2 regions of the Pseudoalteromonas sp. T1lg65 genome follow, and region 1 is predicted to be linked to the other one. Evidence: predicted binding sites of a transcription regulator. Region 1 holds the regulator's gene; the other holds the start of a gene.
The links. Region 1 encodes sigma-54, which starts transcription at its own class of promoters, with help from an activator protein. Its sites were predicted from a motif close to GTTGGCACGNNNNTNGNNT; they were not measured.
Positions count from the first base shown of each region.

Region 1 (10,831 bases):
TTTAGAGATGTGTTCTCTAAAGGCTTCTTTTATAACAACATGTCGGGGACGATACAGATTAATGATGGTATCGCGTACACCCAAGATACTAAATTAGATGGCGTGCCAGCAGATTTATCGATTAGTGGTTATGCGAATTTAAACACTCAAGAAATAAACTATCAACTCGCGGTTGCACCGCAAGTGACCTCGAGTTTGCCCGTTATTATGGCATGGGCTGTCAACCCAGTAACGGGGCTTGCAGCATTGGCACTGGATAAAGTGATCCACTCAACACGGGTGATCTCAGAAATCAATTTTATAGTTACAGGTACGATGCAAGAACCAGTCGTTACAGAAGTGGATAGAAAAAGTAAGGAAATTCAGCTACCCGAGCCTATACGCCCAATCCAGCCGACGCAAAATGACAGTGAAGCCTTATCCGAAGAAGCAGCTCAAAACGCGGTAGAGGAAATTACGCCAGCTAGTAGTACTCAGGATTTAAATAATAATAAAGGGATGGATTAAATTATGGCTGATATTATCGCCTTACAAATGTGCTCAGCAATTGCACCTGAAGAAAATTTTAACTTTTTAAAACATCAACTAGAAGCGCTATCAATCCGCAGCGAAACGTTGGTCTGTTTACCTGAAGCTTGGCTGTCATTTTGTGCAAACGCTGAAGATACATGGTCTTATGCAGGACAAACTCCTTACTATTTAGAGCAGATATCGGCTTTGTGCAAACAATATAAAGTCTGGATAGCTGCCGGGACGATTGCGACACAGGCAGATGAGCATAAATATCATGCTGCTAGCTATTTATTCAATAAGGAAGGCCAGCAAGTCGCACGCTATAATAAAATACACTTGTTTGATGCCAAGATTAGTGACAGTGTTGGTCAATACCAAGAGTCAAATCGCACCTTAGCTGGCAATGAAGTCGTTGTTGTTCGAAACACGCCGTTTGGTAACATCGGTTTGAGCGTTTGTTATGACTTACGTTTTTCAGGTTTATTTCAAGTAATGCGAGAGCAAGGTGCTGAAATTTTTGTTATTCCGAGTGCTTTTACGCGAGTGACGGGAGATGCACACTGGCAGGTGTTGTTGCAAGCGCGAGCAATTGAAACGCAATGTTATGTGGTTGCTGCAGCACAGTCAGGAGTGCATGAAAATGGTCGTGAGACATACGGTCGTAGTTTAATAATTTCTCCGTGGGGAGAAATTCTAGAAGATGCAGGACGCGAACTAGGCTGCATTCGCCACGCGTTAGATCGCGATTATATAGAAAAAGTTCGTAGCAAGATGCCCGTTGCAAGCCACAACCGTTTTAGAAGTGAGTTTTTATGAATAGTGTAGAACAAAATTTATTACGAGATAGCGAGTTATCTCGAGAGCAACTGGAACAAACGCTTCAGTATATTCACCAGCATCAAGTTGATTATGCCGATTTATACTTTCAGTCAAGTTATCATGAAACATGGGTACTTGAAGATGGTATTGTCAAAGATGGCTCCTACAATATCGAAAGGGGTGTTGGCGTCCGAGCCGTTAGTGGCGAGAAAACAGGGTTCAGTTATTCGGATGCGATAAACATTGAAGCGTTGAACAAAGCCGCAGAAGCAGCCAGAAGCATAGCTTCACGAGGTGAGCATAGCAAAGTGCAAGTTTTCTCAGACGTTACTGCCCCATTGCAGTTTCAACCTGCGCAGCCCATTAGCAGTATGAGTGATGCTGAAAAAGTCAGCTTATTGCGAGATATTGAAGAGTATATTAGACAACTAGCACCTGCAGTGCAGCAGGTTGTAAGCTCCATTTCAGCCGTTTATGAAGAAGTCTTAATTGCTGCTAGTGATGGCACGTTTGCAACCGATATTCGCCCACTGATCCGCTTAAATTGTTCCGTTTTACTCGAGAAGAACGGCCGCAGAGAGCGCGGTAGTGCCGGTGGTGGAGCGCGATTAGATTATGGGTATTTCAAAGAACTAGTAAACGGCAAACCGCGTTGGATGGAATATGCCAAGGAAGCCGTTCGTCAGGCAGAAGTAAATCTAGAAGCGATTGACGCACCTGCGGGCACTATGCCTGTGGTGTTAGGCTCTGGTTGGCCTGGCGTTTTATTACATGAAGCGGTGGGACATGGCCTAGAAGGGGACTTTAATCGTAAAGGGTCTTCAGCTTTTAGTGGTAGAGTTGGGGAGCAGGTTGCTTCAAGCTTATGCACTGTCGTTGATGATGGCACTATGGCGGATAGGCGCGGCTCATTAAACGTAGATGATGAAGGTACGCCAGCTGCCTATAATGTGCTGATAGAGAACGGCATATTAAAGGGATACATGCAGGATAAAATGAATGCCAGGCTGATGAATACAGCACCTACGGGCAATGCGAGACGTGAATCATACGCCCATTTACCAATGCCGAGAATGACGAATACCTACATGCTCCCAGGGGAACATACACAAGAAGAAATCATTCGTAGTGTTGAAAAGGGGATATTTGCGTCAAATTTTGGTGGTGGGCAAGTTGATATCACATCTGGCAAATTTGTTTTCTCCGCATCCGAAGCGTACCTCATTGAAAACGGTAAGATCACGACACCTATCAAAGGTGCAACGTTGATTGGTAATGGCCCTGATGTGATGCAAAAAGTGTCTATGGTTGGTAATGATTTATCTCTAGACCGAGGAGTCGGTGTGTGTGGTAAAGATGGTCAGAGTGTACCCGTAGGAGTGGGTCAGCCGAGTCTGAAAATTGATGAGATCACCGTCGGTGGTACCGCATAAGTAAAAAAGGGCAAAGCCCTTTTTTACTTATAAACTAAGGCATAACAACGTCTTTCAGATATTGAAATAGCTCTTTATAAGACTTTGCAGGTTTTTCAGCTTTCAGCTCTTTAGCTGCCTGACGAACTAACTGCCGCATTTTTTGACGCTCTAATGTTGGGTATTCTTCAAGTAGAGTATTAATTCGAGCATCACCTTGAGAGATGAGTTCATCTCGTATTATTTCCACTTGATTTAGTAGCACGTCAGCTTGATTATTTTTATTGAGGATGAGGTCTAAAGCTGCTTGTAGCTCTTCGACGTTTGGCGTTGAGCGAAGTGCTTTGGCGATGTAATTCATATGGCGACGGTATGCGTCGTGTTTACCACGGATCCTGTCAGCAAGCGCCATCGCCTCTTTAAGTTCATCGTTAAGCGGGAGTTTTTCACGTTGCTTTTTAGCCAAGTCAGCGATGTCGCAGCCGAGTTGATGATATTGCTGCGCGTCTCTTTTTAATTCACTTTTTGAAACATAGATGATTTCTTCATCATGCGTTGAGTCTTGCTTTGCCATGTTTAGTCTTACACTACAATTTAGATATTAAGCAAAGTATACCATAAATGAACGCTACAACAGCCAACTGCTGTGTTAGCATTATAAGTATTAATAGGTGATGGATACCGTAACTATGAACCAAGCAAATCAACAGTCTATTTATTCTCAAATTGACGAAGTAAAAAACGCGGTTTCAGATGTACTTTCTTACGCGAAAAGCTTAGGAGCCACATCTGCTGAGGCTGCGATGTCGAGCACGTCAGGGTTATCCGTGAGTACGCGAATGGGAGAGGTCGATACCATAGAGTTCAATCAAGATGGTAGCTTGGGAGTCAGTGTCTACGTTGGCAATCACAAAGGTTCTGCGTCAACAGCTGATTTGAGCCCAAAAGCCTTGCGATCGGTTGTTGAGAAAGCGGTAGATATTGCAAAATTTACCTCTGACGATCCGTGCAATGGGGTGGCCGATAAACAACTGCTAGAAATGAGCCCTCCAGATCTCGATTTGTATCATCCTTGGTCATTGACTCCAGACGCAGCTATTTCTTTATGCCAAGAAGCCGAGAACACAGCGTTAGATGCGGATCCTCGGATCATTAACTCAGATGGCGCAAGCATCTCGAGCCATGAGGGGTTACGTGTGTATGGTAATTCACATGGTCTAATAGCTGGTTTCCCACGCACTCGTCATAGTTTTAGCACGATGGTGATAGGTAAGGAAGACGAACAAATGCAAAGAGACTCTGCGTTCGCTGTTTCTCGGCTATCAACCGAACTCAAGTCAGCCAAAGACCTTGGTATCGAAGCGGCTAGTGCTACCCTTGCGAAGCTGGGGAGTCGTAAACTATCGACGAGAAAAACTCCTGTTATTTTCAGAGCCGATATTGCTAGTGGCCTGTTTGGTCATTTAGTTTCTGCGATAGGTGGTGGCGCACTGTATCGGAAATCAAGCTTTTTATTAGATAGCTTGGGCACGCAAGTATTTAATCCGTGTGTTTCTATTGAAGAAAGACCGCATATGTTGCAAGCGTTAGCCTCTAGTCCATTTGATAGCGAGGGAGTGAAAACGGCAGATAGGACAATCATCGACAGTGGTGAACTGCAAACCTATTTACTGACTAGCTATTCAGCCAGAAAAATGAATATGGTTTCTACGGGTCATGCTGGTGGGATCCACAATTGGTTAGTGAATCCGACGGAAGGCGATTTGGATGCGTTACTCAGAAAGATGGGGACAGGCTTATTAGTAACAGAATTAATGGGTCAAGGAGTCAATACGGTTACTGGTGACTACTCTCGTGGCGCCGCGGGCTTTTGGGTTGAAAACGGTCAAATTCAGTTTCCTGTCAGTGAAATTACCATAGCTGGAAACCTTAAAGACATGTTCTTAGGGGTGGAAGGATTGGGAGCCGACATTGAAAAGCGAGGAGCCATACAAACCGGTTCTGTGCTAATTAATAATATGCAAATAGCAGGAAATTAAGTGTGATAAGCGCCTCAACTAGAGGCGCATATCATCGAAAACCGAGGTTGGCTTATACTAAAAACCATGTCGCTGTGCCAAGGAAAGCGAAAATACCCACAATGTCTGTGACAGTGGTCAACACAACACTGCCAGCCAACGCGGGATCAATTTTCATTTTCTTAAGTACGATTGGTACACTCGCACCAGCTATCCCCGCAGCCACTAAATTCATAAACATGGCGAAAGCTATCACGGCACCGAGTTTAAAGTCCCACTGCCAAACTGCGATAACACCGGCGATTAAAACAGACCAAAGCAGACCATTAAGCGCGCCAATCGCTAATTCTTTACCCATAATGAAACGCTGGTTCGTTTGGTTGATATGGCCCAAAGCAATACCCCGGATCACCAAGGTTAAGGTCTGGCTACCCGCAACACCACCCATGCTAGGCACGATGCCATTTAAAACCGCAAGTATCGGGAGGATATCGAGCGTTCCTTCGAAAAAACTCGCCACAAAGGCTGCCATTAAAGCTGTGATGAGATTAACACCAAGCCAAATCGAACGGCGCTGACTACTTTTTAGAACCGGTGCGAAGGTATCTTCTTCATCTTCTAGACCTGCCATACTAAGCAAGCTGTGCTCAGCATCTTCACGAATAACATCTACAACGTCATCGATAGTTACACGTCCAAGTAAGTGGGCGTTATCATCGACAACGGGGGCGGAAATCCAGTTGTGGCGCTCAAATAACTGTGCAACATCCGACTCATCCATAGAAATAGGGATTGTTTCCCGCTCTTCATCCATGAGTTCTCTGACGATCTTATCTGGCGTGCTAGTCAGTAACGTGTTGATGGACAACGAGCCTAAAAAGCAGTTATGTTTATCAACGACATACAACTCATCTGTGCCATCAGGAAGTTCGCCCTTTAGGCGCAGGTAACGAAATACGACATCAAGCGAAACATCCGGCCGTATTGTGACGGTATCGGTGCTCATTAAGGCACCAGCAGAGTGCTCCTTATAGGAAAGCGCGACTGTGGCACGCTCCCGATCTTGGCTATCCATAGCACCAATAACATCTTGATAGACTGTATCGGGTAGGCTTCTCAGTACGTCACCGAGATCGTCATCATCCATATCGCCAGTGGCTGCAGCGATGAGCTCAGGTTCCATTTTCGAGATGATGCTAAGACGCACATCCTCTGAAAGCTCCTCGAGAATATCCCCTTGAATATCAGGATCGACGAGTTGCCAAAGCATTGTCCTAATTTTGTGGGGGGAAGACTCAAGTAATAGTGCCGTATCACACGGTGCTGTCTCTGCAAGCATGCGCCTGACTTGAACAAACTGACCACTGTTTAAGGCCTTGGTGGCCTTTTGAAGTTGTTCCAGTGTGTAGTCTTGTTCAAATGCTTCAGGCATATACGTCCTTAATTATTTTGCTAGCGACATTGTTAAACCGTGTTAACAGATTACCTTAATTGTTTTCTATTTTTATTGCAGATATTACACAGGTTTAAGCCGAGAAATTTTTCTGTATATCTACAGGCAGGCACATACAGTTTAACTTACTTTGGTGGGAGTTACCAAGCTACAAACTCAAAAAGCGCTTATCTATAAAGTAGTTATCAGACCAGTAAGAAGCGCGTTACTCTGCTTCATTGAAGTTATTTGCGATTAATTGACCTATCGCTTCAAGTGCTAGTTGGGCATCAGGGCCGTCACACGTAACACGAACTTGTTTACCTTGACTGCTTTCAAGTAACAGGAGGGCTAGAACACTATCCCCTGCGGCTTGTTTATCACCCTGATAGAGTGTGATTTCAGCATCAAATTGGTTAGCCAGCTCTGCCAGTACTGTTGCTGCTCTGGCGTGTAGTCCCAATTTGTTTCGGATTAAAAAGCTGTCTTCAATCATTTTGATTCTTGCTCTCGATGTCGTATCTTCACATTCGAGTGGGTACGAGCAAAGCGTTCTCCGATTGTCTGAGCTAGATATACAGAGCGGTGTTGACCGCCGGTGCAGCCTATTGCGATGGTTAGATAGCTGCGGTTATTGCGCTCTAAGTGTGGCAGCCAAGTCTGAACAAAGGTTTGAATTTGCCAGGTAAATTTTTGCACTATGCTGTGGCTAGATAGGTAATCGATTACGGCTTGATCTAGGCCCGTAAGCGGTTTTAATTCTGGTTCCCAATGTGGATTAGGCAGAAATCTAGCGTCAAAGACATAATCAGCTTGTTTTGGAATGCCATGCTTAAAGCCGAAAGATTCAAAGGTAATAATTAATTGTTTGTCTTTTTTACCTAATATTTTTTCGCGGATGTCTTCAGCAAGCTGGTGTACGCTGATATCGGTTGTATCAATTAAAAAGTCGGCGCGATTGATGAGTGTATCAAGCAATTCTCGCTCTTTTTTTATCGCAACATCAAGAGGAAGATTATGTAATGAAAGAGGGTGCAGACGACGTGTCTCTGAAAAACGCTTAATCAACGTTTGGTCATCGCTGTCTAGATAAAACAAAGTCGGCTTCGCAAAGCCCGGCAGATATTCTAAAATATCATTAAATTCATCGCTTTCTTTAGGAATATTGCGAACGTCAATACTTACGGCGATCTTGTCGTAACTGTCAGAAACGCTTCTGACTAATGAGGGCAATAAATTGACTGGTATATTATCAACGCAGTAGTAACCTAAGTCTTCTAAGACTCTCAACGCGACAGACTTACCAGAGCCTGAGCGGCCACTGATAATAATTAACTCCATTCCTTGTTCTTGCTCAGTTACTTGACTCATTCTGGATCACCGAAAATAACTCATCATCTGTTTTTGCTTGCCTAAGTTGCTTACAAAACGCTTTGTCTTTGAGTCTATCAGCAATTGTTGCCAAGGTCTTTAGGTGATGCTGATTATCTCCATCAGGTACAATCAGAGCGACGAAAATATCCACGGGGCGCTTGTCTATGGCTTCAAACGGAATCGCTTGCTCACTCACAAGTACCATAGTGACGACATGATCGATACCGGCTAGTCTTCCATGTGGGATCGCAATACCCTTGCCTATCCCTGTGCTACCAAGCTTTTCTCTGGTCATCAGTGCATCAAGAATAGCGTGCTGACTAACCTCAGGAAGCTGAGTGTGTGCCAGCTCACTAATATATTCGAGAATACGCTTTTTGCTATTAAAAAGGACCGCAGCTTTACTACAGTCCTTATTTACAAGTGAACTCAATTTCATTTTAATGACGAGTTAATTTCTCTTTATGTTTAATTACTTGACGGTCTAGCTTATCGATTAAACTATCAATCGCCGCGTACATGTCCTGGTGTTCAGTCGAAGCAAATAGTTCTCCGCCGTTCACGTGCAAAGTAGCCTCTGCTTTTTGTACTAGTTTTTCAACGTCTAGGATCACATGGACATTGTTGATGTGGTCAAAATGCCTCTCCAGCTTCGCAAATTTGTTGGTGACATAGTCTCTAAGTGAATCTGTAATTTCTACGTGACGACCAGTTAAATTTAGTTGCATAAGCATTTTCCTTCTTTGGTTTAACGTCTTAAATCAAGCTTTTACGCTGATTTGACGGTGGAATGGCTAGGGATTCACGATACTTTGCGATCGTGCGCCTTGCTACCTTGATTCCCTGTTCAGCTAGTATGTCTGCGATTTTACTATCGCTCAAAGGTTTAGCTGTGTTCTCCGCAGCTACCAGCTTTTTGATCAGTGCTCTAATTGCTGTTGATGAGCACTCACCTCCGTTTTCTGTACTTACATGGCTTGAGAAGAAATACTTCAGCTCAAAAATGCCGCGAGGTGTATGCATATATTTTTGAGTTGTAACCCGGGAAATTGTTGATTCATGCATATCAACCATCTCCGCGACATCGTTAAGCACCATAGGACGCATTGCCTCAGGTCCATGTTCAAAGAATGCCTGTTGTTGTTGCACAATGCAATTAGTTACTTTCAATAAAGTGTCATTTCTACTTTCAAGACTTTTAATGAACCACTTTGCTTCTTGCAAGTGTGAACGGATGAACTGACTATCAGAACTGGAGCGTGCGGTTCTAGACATTGCAGCGTAGTGATCATTCACTCTAATTTTAGGCATTGCGTCGGGATTCAGCTCTACCACCCAACGACCTTTCACTTTTTTTACTGACACGTCAGGTATCACGTATTCAGGTTCTTCATGAAGAATACTGGCCGCAGGTTTGGGATTGAGGCTATGAATAAGCGTCATTACCTCTTTTAGTTCATCTTCTTTGAGGCGAGTTTTCTTCATTAACGTTCGATAGTCACGGCTGGCTAGCAAATCTATATGGTCGGTTAGCACCATTTGTGTTTCTTTTAGCCAAGGCGTTTCTGGCGCAAACTGACGTAACTGAATACAAAGACATTCTTGAAGGCTTCTTGCTGCAATACCGACGGGGTCAAAAAGTTGGATACGTTTTAATACGGCTTCAATTTCATCTAACTCAATCGTTTCCTCGCTTTCATCGCCATTTAAGCTTTCTAAAATCTCTTCGCAAGATAGAGTCAGAATTCCTGATGTATCGACGGCCTCAATAATAGCAGTAGCAATGGCATGATCGGTTGGACTAAAAGGGGTGAGTTGTAGTTGCCACATTAGATAGTCGTGTAATGACTCAGATGTTTCGCCTTGATAAACATTGTCGTCATCAGGTAAAGGACCTGAGCTACTACTAGGAGCGGCGCTCATGTATTCATCCCAAGTGACATCCATGGCGAGTTCTTCACTAACTGTATCTTTGCTCAGGGCAGTATCCGAGTCTAACTCATAATCACTGACTTGACTCTCATCACTGGATTCTGAATTGTTTTGATCCGTGTTTTTATCTTGGTCAGATATTTCCACGCCATCAGAATCTTGAGATTCAGACTCGTCCACCTCTAACAATGGATTGCTATCTAGTGCTTCTTGTATTTCTTGTTGTAGATCCAATGTGCTCAATTGCAGCAAGCGGATGGCTTGTTGCAGCTGAGGTGTCATGGTCAGTTGCTGCCCCATACGCAGCTGTAATGATTGTCTCATGTATCTCTAACAATCCTTTTTCACAGTTGTTATTACTACCAATCTAACTATAGCTTGAATTGCTCACCTAGGTAGACATCTCTTACTGTTTGATCTGCCAAAACATGCTCAGGGGTGCCTGATGCTATTAGCTCACCATGAGAAACAATGTAGGCGGTTTCACAGACATCTAAGGTTTCCCTGACATTATGATCTGTAATTAAAACCCCAATACCTCGATCTCTTAGGTGCTTTATTATTGTCTTTATATCTAACACTGAAATCGGGTCAACACCAGCAAAAGGTTCATCTAAAAGGATAAATTTTGGGTTTGCGGCTAAAGCTCGAGCAATTTCTACCCTTCTTCGTTCTCCACCTGAAAGCGCCATACCCAATGAGTCACGAATATGCTGAATGTTAAACTCATCTAGAAGTTCGTTAAGCTCAATCTCACGCTCTGTTTTATTGAGATCTTTGCGAGTTTCTAATATCGCCATAAGGTTCTGATACACAGTGAGTTTTCTAAATATGGAAGACTCTTGTGGTAAATAGCCAATACCTAAGCGGGCACGGCTATGCATGGGCAACAAGGTGATATCTTGGTCATCGATTTGAATAACGCCTTTGTCGCTCGGTACTAAACCAACAATCATATAAAAAGTAGTGGTTTTCCCCGCTCCGTTTGGACCAAGTAAACCGACTATGCTACCAGCTTTAACATTGAGAGCTACGTTCTTGACAACTTGTCTGCCTTTGTAGCTTTTTGCTAGGCCTTGTGCAATTAATTCACTCATTAATTGTTACCTTGCTCTTTTAACCCTTTATTAGATTGATCTTTGTCATCTTTGACCGGCACTAAAATGGTACGCACTCTGGAGTCTTTTTGATCTGAGCGGTCTGCACTGATCAGCTGCTTATCGATGTCATAGGTGATGCTGTCAGCATTCATTTTCTGTCCGGCTTGTTTAATCTCCGCATTACCTGAGATAACTAAGGTCATGGTGGCAACGTCATAGCGTATTTCGTTG
Region 1 is NZ_CP196837.1:369,851-380,681, forward strand. It holds gene ACSLBF_RS01650 (YhdP family protein) at 1-507, shown strand, start outside; gene ACSLBF_RS01655 (carbon-nitrogen hydrolase family protein) at 511-1,329, shown strand; gene tldD (metalloprotease TldD) at 1,326-2,765, shown strand; gene yjgA (ribosome biogenesis factor YjgA) at 2,800-3,318, opposite strand; gene pmbA (metalloprotease PmbA) at 3,434-4,783, shown strand; gene mgtE (magnesium transporter) at 4,836-6,194, opposite strand; gene ACSLBF_RS01680 (HPr family phosphocarrier protein) at 6,421-6,690, opposite strand; gene rapZ (RNase adapter RapZ) at 6,687-7,535, opposite strand; gene ptsN (PTS IIA-like nitrogen regulatory protein PtsN) at 7,549-8,007, opposite strand; gene hpf (ribosome hibernation promoting factor) at 8,009-8,296, opposite strand; gene ACSLBF_RS01700 (RNA polymerase factor sigma-54) at 8,325-9,824, opposite strand; gene lptB (LPS export ABC transporter ATP-binding protein) at 9,872-10,597, opposite strand; gene lptA (lipopolysaccharide transport periplasmic protein LptA) at 10,597-10,831, opposite strand, start outside.

Region 2 (6,963 bases), 920 kb from region 1:
GTATACAACTAGAGCAAGCGAACTAGGAGCATGGCATGAAAAATGTAGTACTTTTTGCCACAACTTTGGCACTACTTGGTGGATGCAAGTTGAGTGAGCAATTTCAGCCTGTTGACCAAGTAGAGCGGCAAGACGAACAAGCCGATCTCGAAGCTCTTTACGCTATGATGATGGCTGAACAAGAGCAACGAGCCAGTGAGCAAGAAATCGGTGACATAGGTTTTGTTAGTTACCGTCACCGAAAAGAAATTGCCAATTACGCCGAGCAGATCGCGTTAGAGTTGGCAGACTCGGCGCTAGATCAAAATTTACGCTCTGTGGCCGTGACTAGTTTCGTGGACTTTAACCGTTCATTACGTGGTACTAATCAGCTTGGTAACCAACTTGCTGAGACGTTGATGTTAAAAATGCAGCAGCTCGGCTTTCAAGCACTGGATTTTAAATCTACAGGTCGTATTGATGTGACTGAGCGAGGAGACTTCTTGTTTAGTCGAGATGCGAGTAGGTTACTTAGCAAGGCTAAGCCGAGTCATGTATTAAGTGGCACCTTGATATATCGAGAACGCGGAGTTGAGGTGAATGCACGTATGATGGAGTTTGCTACGAACCTAGTTATCGCAAGTTCTTCGGTTACCATTCCTTATTTTATTTTAGACGACCAGGCAACCGCCTCACGATAGGTATGATCAATCCAGATTATACCTATCACCAACTCCGTTCAACTCGTCCGCAATTACCCCTATGCAGTCTTAACAAACTAAGCCAGTAAAATTTTGCAATGACATTGAAATATGCAGCTAACCTCATGACAATCATCATTTTTTGCTCTTAGGGGTTCAAAACTTAGATGGAATAAGTATACTAAAACTTGTCAGGAAATAATGAGCAGGCTCGTTTGCTGTCTGTTGCCGGAACGTAGCTCAACTGGATAGAGCATCCCCCTCCTAAGGGGAAGGTTATGGGTTCGATTCCCATCGTTTCGGCCATCGTTAACCTTTCCATCGCTCTAATTTCAACCGCAATGGCTATCAAGCAATGAAAACCAGCGGTGCTAATTGCAGACCTAATTCATAGAGTCTGCGGGGCTTTAATCAACCTCAGGTGAGGTTAACTAGCAAAAGTCGGTAGGTCTACAACGATATTTATGTGTGTAACCTAAGCAGTAATCTCCATAGTCACAGGTGTAAGCAATTGAGAAATCCCAGTTGCCTCCTGCAATATATGGCGTCACATTTTTTGCTATGTTTGATTCTTTAGAAAGGCTTTTGATCGCTTTTTTTCTGAGTGATAATTTCATCGTTTCTCCTTAAAAGTTATCCTCTCGCCAAATTGGCGAATAAATAAGCTAATTGAGCTTTGATAAGGAGTCAATCATTAGCGTTCAATGAGATTATTTCTGGAAGTTTTTATTCTTCTAAGGCCACAACCGCGGGAGATGGCCTGTTATTCATCAATCAGCGAAAACGACTCGTTTGGTTCTACTTGGATCTCTACCAAGTCGTTCAGTTGGATATTGTTCAAAGGACGCTGGCTGATATTTACGGCAATGGCGTTTTGAGCGTTAATCTGCACCACTCTCACTTGGTTAATGGTTTTAATCTGATGTAGGTACTTTCTACCGTCTCCATCCGTTATCGGGTTGTTATGGGCAATATTTAGGAGTTGACCATTTTCTAAACCGTGCATTCTACCAAGATTTATCACGACGCGATCTCCTTCAATATGAAGGATTTTTCCCTTGGTAGGCAAGCAAGCAACAGCACCATTTAGGTCGATTACAACTTGATTTAAAATGGACTGAATTTCATCGGCAAAGTCTGTTTGCCAAAAGGTATCGCTGTATACATCAATTAACTTGGTCTTTTCAAAAGGCCAGATCCCTTGTGCAGAATACTGTTGTTGCCAAATCCGCTCATGAGATAGGGCATCAAACAGTGCGAAGTCCATTTTAAAATTTCTGACGTATTTGTCATCTTTCCAAAATGCTAAGCTACCATTGAGCTTTTCTCCACCTGAGATATCGGTGATTTGGCTCAACAGAACATATTGGCTGTTAGTATTTGCAGTTACCGTTTCAATGAGCTGTTCATTGTAATCAAATCGTTGATTAAAAAACTTGTTAACTTCAATTGGTTGGGCGTAATAAGGTACAGGTTCTAGACTTGCTCGTTGAGAATTGAGCGTCTGATATAAACGTTCACTGGTAGCCTTGTGTATGTCAAAAATTTGACCCAAAGTGGCTTGATGCTTGTTTTTCAATTGGCTTTGAGTGATCGCTATTTGTTTGTTGTAGGCACTGATTGGGCATTTTTCAGTTTGCGGCATGATGTCAACGTGTAATGTGACCTGCCAAGTGTCACCGACTTGTGACTCTGAAATTACATTGGCGCTCTGAATTTCGGCATTGGCACTCAGTTTAAGTTGATCCTGCGTTAAAATACCATCGGTGACAGTTTGTACACTGGTGACGGAGGCACCGGAAAACAGTAACGCCTGTGTGATTGCGTCATTGACTGCTTTTCTTCGTGCTTTGGAATGATCACCATTTTTAATATTCGCCATACCTGTAACTTCAAACCATTCTGCGCTGGCTGGCGTTCCTGCGACTAAACAAAACAGCGTACAACTAATACCGACAAACTTTTTCATTGCTACAAGCCCAAAAATACATCTTATAAAATAGCAGCAATACCTGTGCCAAATTTTGGCAAGAATCGTGCATATAACTAAGCAAGTTTGCTACGACCTTACTGCGTTTCTAGTTTTCATTAAATAAGTAGGTCTTAGTATAGAGTTTAATTGATCTTGTGGAGTTCTTATCATGCAATATTCCGCTAAAGTTTTAACTATATTAATGATAAATGGTGCACTATTGGCGGGAACAGGATGTTCGAGCTTAATTGATAAGCATGTCGAATATGAAACAATCCAGCCTGATACCTATCCGGTTTTAAGAGCAGTAGGCTACGCGCCATTGAGTGCTCAGCCTGGAGAAACACAGGGCCAGAAACAGTTGCTGGCAATTAAAGTGTCTAAACTTGAGGCTTATCGTGAGCTTGCTGAGCAACTTTACGGTCAAAATTTAACTTCTTCCATGACAGTAAAGGGCGCAATAGCTCAAAATGATGGTCTAAAAGCACAAGTTAAGGGCTTGGTAAGAGGTGCTAAAGTTATCAAGACTTATGCTGTGGGTGACACATACGCAACTGAGCTGGAGTTAGATATGAAGCAAGTCTATGATTTGTATATAGCTCAGGCGAAGCCTAAGAAGATAAAGAAAATTCACTATAGTCTTAAATAAAAAGCCAAATACTAGGCTTTTAAGTTTCTTACTAGCTCACCAGCACTTCCAGATACGCTACCGTCCTGTCCATAAGTTACTGAGGTTGGGGCACCGAGCAAGATTTCTTTTAGTTCGCGAGTGCTGAGGTTTGCTTGATGAGCTGCTTTGGCATTAACTTCGTTTTTGCGTTTACACTCGTTAAGTAGCAATTTCACCTTATCAACCAAGGGAATAACATCTTCAGCTTTGAATAAATCAGGATTAAACTGGCTTAACTCTTTATCTACTTTTTGTAGTTGGGAAATCAGGGTAAGTTTTTGTTTGGCGAGGGGTTTAAGTTCCGTTCCATTTCTGGAGGCGAGCACATTTAACTCTTCATCTAGAAGCTGGGTCATTGCTTCTAGCGAAGAGATTTGGTCATTTAATTTGTGAATACATAAATGCGTTAGATCATCCATACACATCAAACTCAAATGCCGCGATGTTCTTAGCTAGCTTTTCAGCATCTACTTGATACTTGCCTTCAGCAATTGCCTTTTTCAGTTGTTCGACTTTTTTCTCGTCGAATCCGGAAGACTGCTGTGCTTTTTCATTTAGCCCTTTCAGTTGCTGAGCTTGCGGTGTCAGACTTACTGAATCAGCAGCAGCCTTCGGGGACGCCGGAGTTTTTGATGAAGCATTATTAGCTTCATTTCTTTGTAATTCAGCACGTTGCTGCTTTACATTATTAGCAACCGAGCTAGACTGGTTTTGACCGTTAATATTGTTAACCATGATAATCGACCCAATTAAAATATACTCTCGACCTAGTTATCGGCCTTGAACAACTTTACTTTAGCAAATTTTTTATAAATTAACCTCTACTGATTCAATATCAATCACTTTTGCACGCAAGGTTTTGCCTGAGCGTAAGTTTTTTACTCTTACTTGTTCTCCTATATTACCATCTTGGAGCGCTTCACCAGAAGTTTTTATCGTCAATGTTCTGGTTTTTGCGTAAATGATGATGGTGTCACCTTTACACACCATACAAATCTGATTGTCTGTGAATGGCTGTCCCTCACGAATGTTACGTTTGGTTCGACTACCTACGAGCAGTTTTTCGTCTTCAATATAGGCTGCACGTCTAAATCGTTTGGGTTGATACTCGGTCTTAATATCTTGTTCGGTAATCACACTCCCTTTGGCGAGCATGGTTGTGCTGACTAAAACAGGAAATAAATGTTCGATGCGAACGTGAACATATTGCGTCCATCCAGTGAGATCCTCACAGCGAATCTGGACAGTAACCTGAATACTAAAGGGAGGAGGAGTCGCTGTCGATAGAGACAGCGGTGTTTGGCATTGTTTTACAGGCAACCGAGAATCGAGTGGCAAAGCGGTTACTGACAGTTGGCTGTCGGTATCGCTTTCAACTTGAGGAGTCACATAATCAACTGCTGCTTTTTCAAGCTCGCTATTGTCATATTCTCTACAATGGGCACTACCGATGACGATAAAACAAACAACCAAATAAAAAAAAGCTTGGCATCCGGTTTTTTTTAACAAACTCATGATGTTTCGACTATGCTTATGTGGTGAAACAAGGTATAAAGATTCTGCTTTAATAACATCACCTATGCAAGGGTGTTAGGCCATACTAAAGTCGAAGCAAAGATCGTTCCGATTAGCGGTTTAATTAGTAGGAGAATGCAATGGCAGGTATTTTAGACTCGGTTAACCAACGCACACAACTGGTTGGGCAAAACCGGCTAGAGCTGTTACTTTTTCGACTTAAAGGTCGTCAACGCTTCGGTATTAATGTCTTCAAGGTAAGAGAGGTACTTCAGTGCCCACCTTTGACAAATATGCCAAAGTCCAACGCGCTGATCCGCGGAGTTGCTCATATTCGTGGTCAAACCATTTCTGTCATTGATATGTCACTCGCCGTGGGTGGCCCACCAATTGAAGATATCCAAAATTGTTTTGTAGTCATTGCCGAGTACAATCGCTCAGTTCAGGGTTTTTTGGTCAGTGCGGTAGAGCGGATCGTAAACATGAACTGGGAAAAAATAATGCCACCACCGTCAGGCGCTGGGCGTTACTCTTACTTGACCGCGGTAACAGAAATTGAGAATGAACTCGTAGAAATTTTAGATGTAGAAAAAATTCTTAATGAAATTTGCCCTATAAATACAGAAGTAAGTGCCGATATTGTTTCTGATGGTGAAATGCAAAAAGATCTTGGCGAACGAATCGTATTCATAGCAGATGACTCTGCGGTAGCGAGAAACCAGGTTAAGAGAGCGTTAGAACCGTTAGGGGTGCAAACAGAATTAGCTAAAAACGGCAAAGAGGCGCTTATCAGATTGCGTGAAATTGCGGAAATGGACTGCGTAAATAATGTCACGGAGCGAGTGGGTCTGTTAATTTCAGATGTAGAGATGCCAGAAATGGATGGTTATACTCTAACTGCCGAGATCAAAGCTGATCCCAAATTAGCACCGTTACATGTGATTCTACATACTTCTCTTAGTGGTGTATTCAACCAAGCGATGATTCAAAAAGTCGGAGCCGATGACTTTATTGCCAAGTTTAACCCTGATGAATTAGCAGCAGCTGTGAAAAAATGGGTACATTGTGATTAGAGCATGGTGGTAGCGATTTGGAAAATAAACATTTAGAGCAGAAAGAGTACGACCAATTTAGAACCTTTCTTGAACAACAATGTGGCATCGTTTTAGGGGACAACAAACTTTACTTGGTTAAAAGTCGTTTGGCTCCATTGATGGTTCGTTTTGGTGTCGATACACTTTCAGCCCTAGTTGCAAAGACGTTGAGCCCTCATGAGCGGCAACTTCGTGCCGCTGTCGTGGACGCGATGACAACAAACGAGACCTTGTGGTTTCGTGATACCTATCCATTTGAGTTAATGAAAAGCAAGATCTTGCCTGAATTTAAGGACTTAAGAAGACCAGTGAAAATTTGGTCTGCAGCGAGTTCCTCTGGGCAGGAACCGTATTCCATAGCGATGGCAACCAGTGAGTACTTAGCTAAATCACCTTCTGCATTGAAAATGGGAGTGCAGATCACAGGCACTGATATTTCAAATACTATGCTTGATATGTGTAAAAACGCTGAATACGACGCCTTAGCGCTAGCGAGGGGGTTATCTCCTGAGCGGAGGAAAAAGTTTTTTGTTGACAGTGGTAATGGCATGGCAAAAGTCATTGAACCTGTCAGGAAAATGGTCAATTTCAGACACCTAAACTTACTTGACTCTTACGCCTTAATGGGAAAATTTGACGTAATTTTTTGCCGAAATGTATTAATTTACTTTTCCCCTGAGGTGAAGGCGAAAATTATCTCGCAGTTTTCCCAGGCACTTAACCCTCAAGGATACTTATTTTTAGGCGCTTCTGAATCTATGGCAGGACTGAGTGACCACTTTAATATGCTTAGGTGCAACCCTGGGATAATTTATCAGAAGAAAACCTGATTAAGATTCATCGTTAACATTTCTTAGCAAGTTCCAGTATAAGCGGCGAAGCAAATCTAGCCGCTTTTCTTTTTCTAGGTATTAAATTACCACCTATGAAGGTGTCTAATACTAATCCGCAATAACACTTAATCATTTTGAAAGATTAAACCTGACGATAGCTGCGTTAAAAATTTCTCATTTAGAACAACTAAATAACGAA
Region 2 is NZ_CP196837.1:1,292,790-1,299,752, forward strand. It holds gene ACSLBF_RS05455 (FlgO family outer membrane protein) at 1-26, shown strand, start outside; gene ACSLBF_RS05460 (FlgO family outer membrane protein) at 36-680, shown strand; tRNA gene ACSLBF_RS05465 (tRNA-Arg) at 910-986, shown strand; gene ACSLBF_RS05470 (hypothetical protein) at 1,112-1,297, opposite strand; gene ACSLBF_RS05475 (flagellar assembly protein T N-terminal domain-containing protein) at 1,444-2,649, opposite strand; gene ACSLBF_RS05480 (LPP20 family lipoprotein) at 2,822-3,301, shown strand; gene flgN (flagellar export chaperone FlgN) at 3,313-3,741, opposite strand; gene flgM (flagellar biosynthesis anti-sigma factor FlgM) at 3,734-4,057, opposite strand; gene flgA (flagellar basal body P-ring formation chaperone FlgA) at 4,130-4,837, opposite strand; gene ACSLBF_RS05500 (chemotaxis protein CheV) at 4,978-5,910, shown strand; gene ACSLBF_RS05505 (CheR family methyltransferase) at 5,928-6,761, shown strand.
Region 2: ACSLBF_RS05480 (LPP20 family lipoprotein) is a predicted target of sigma-54. The motif match lies at 2,704-2,722, and genes of this name have one in related genera.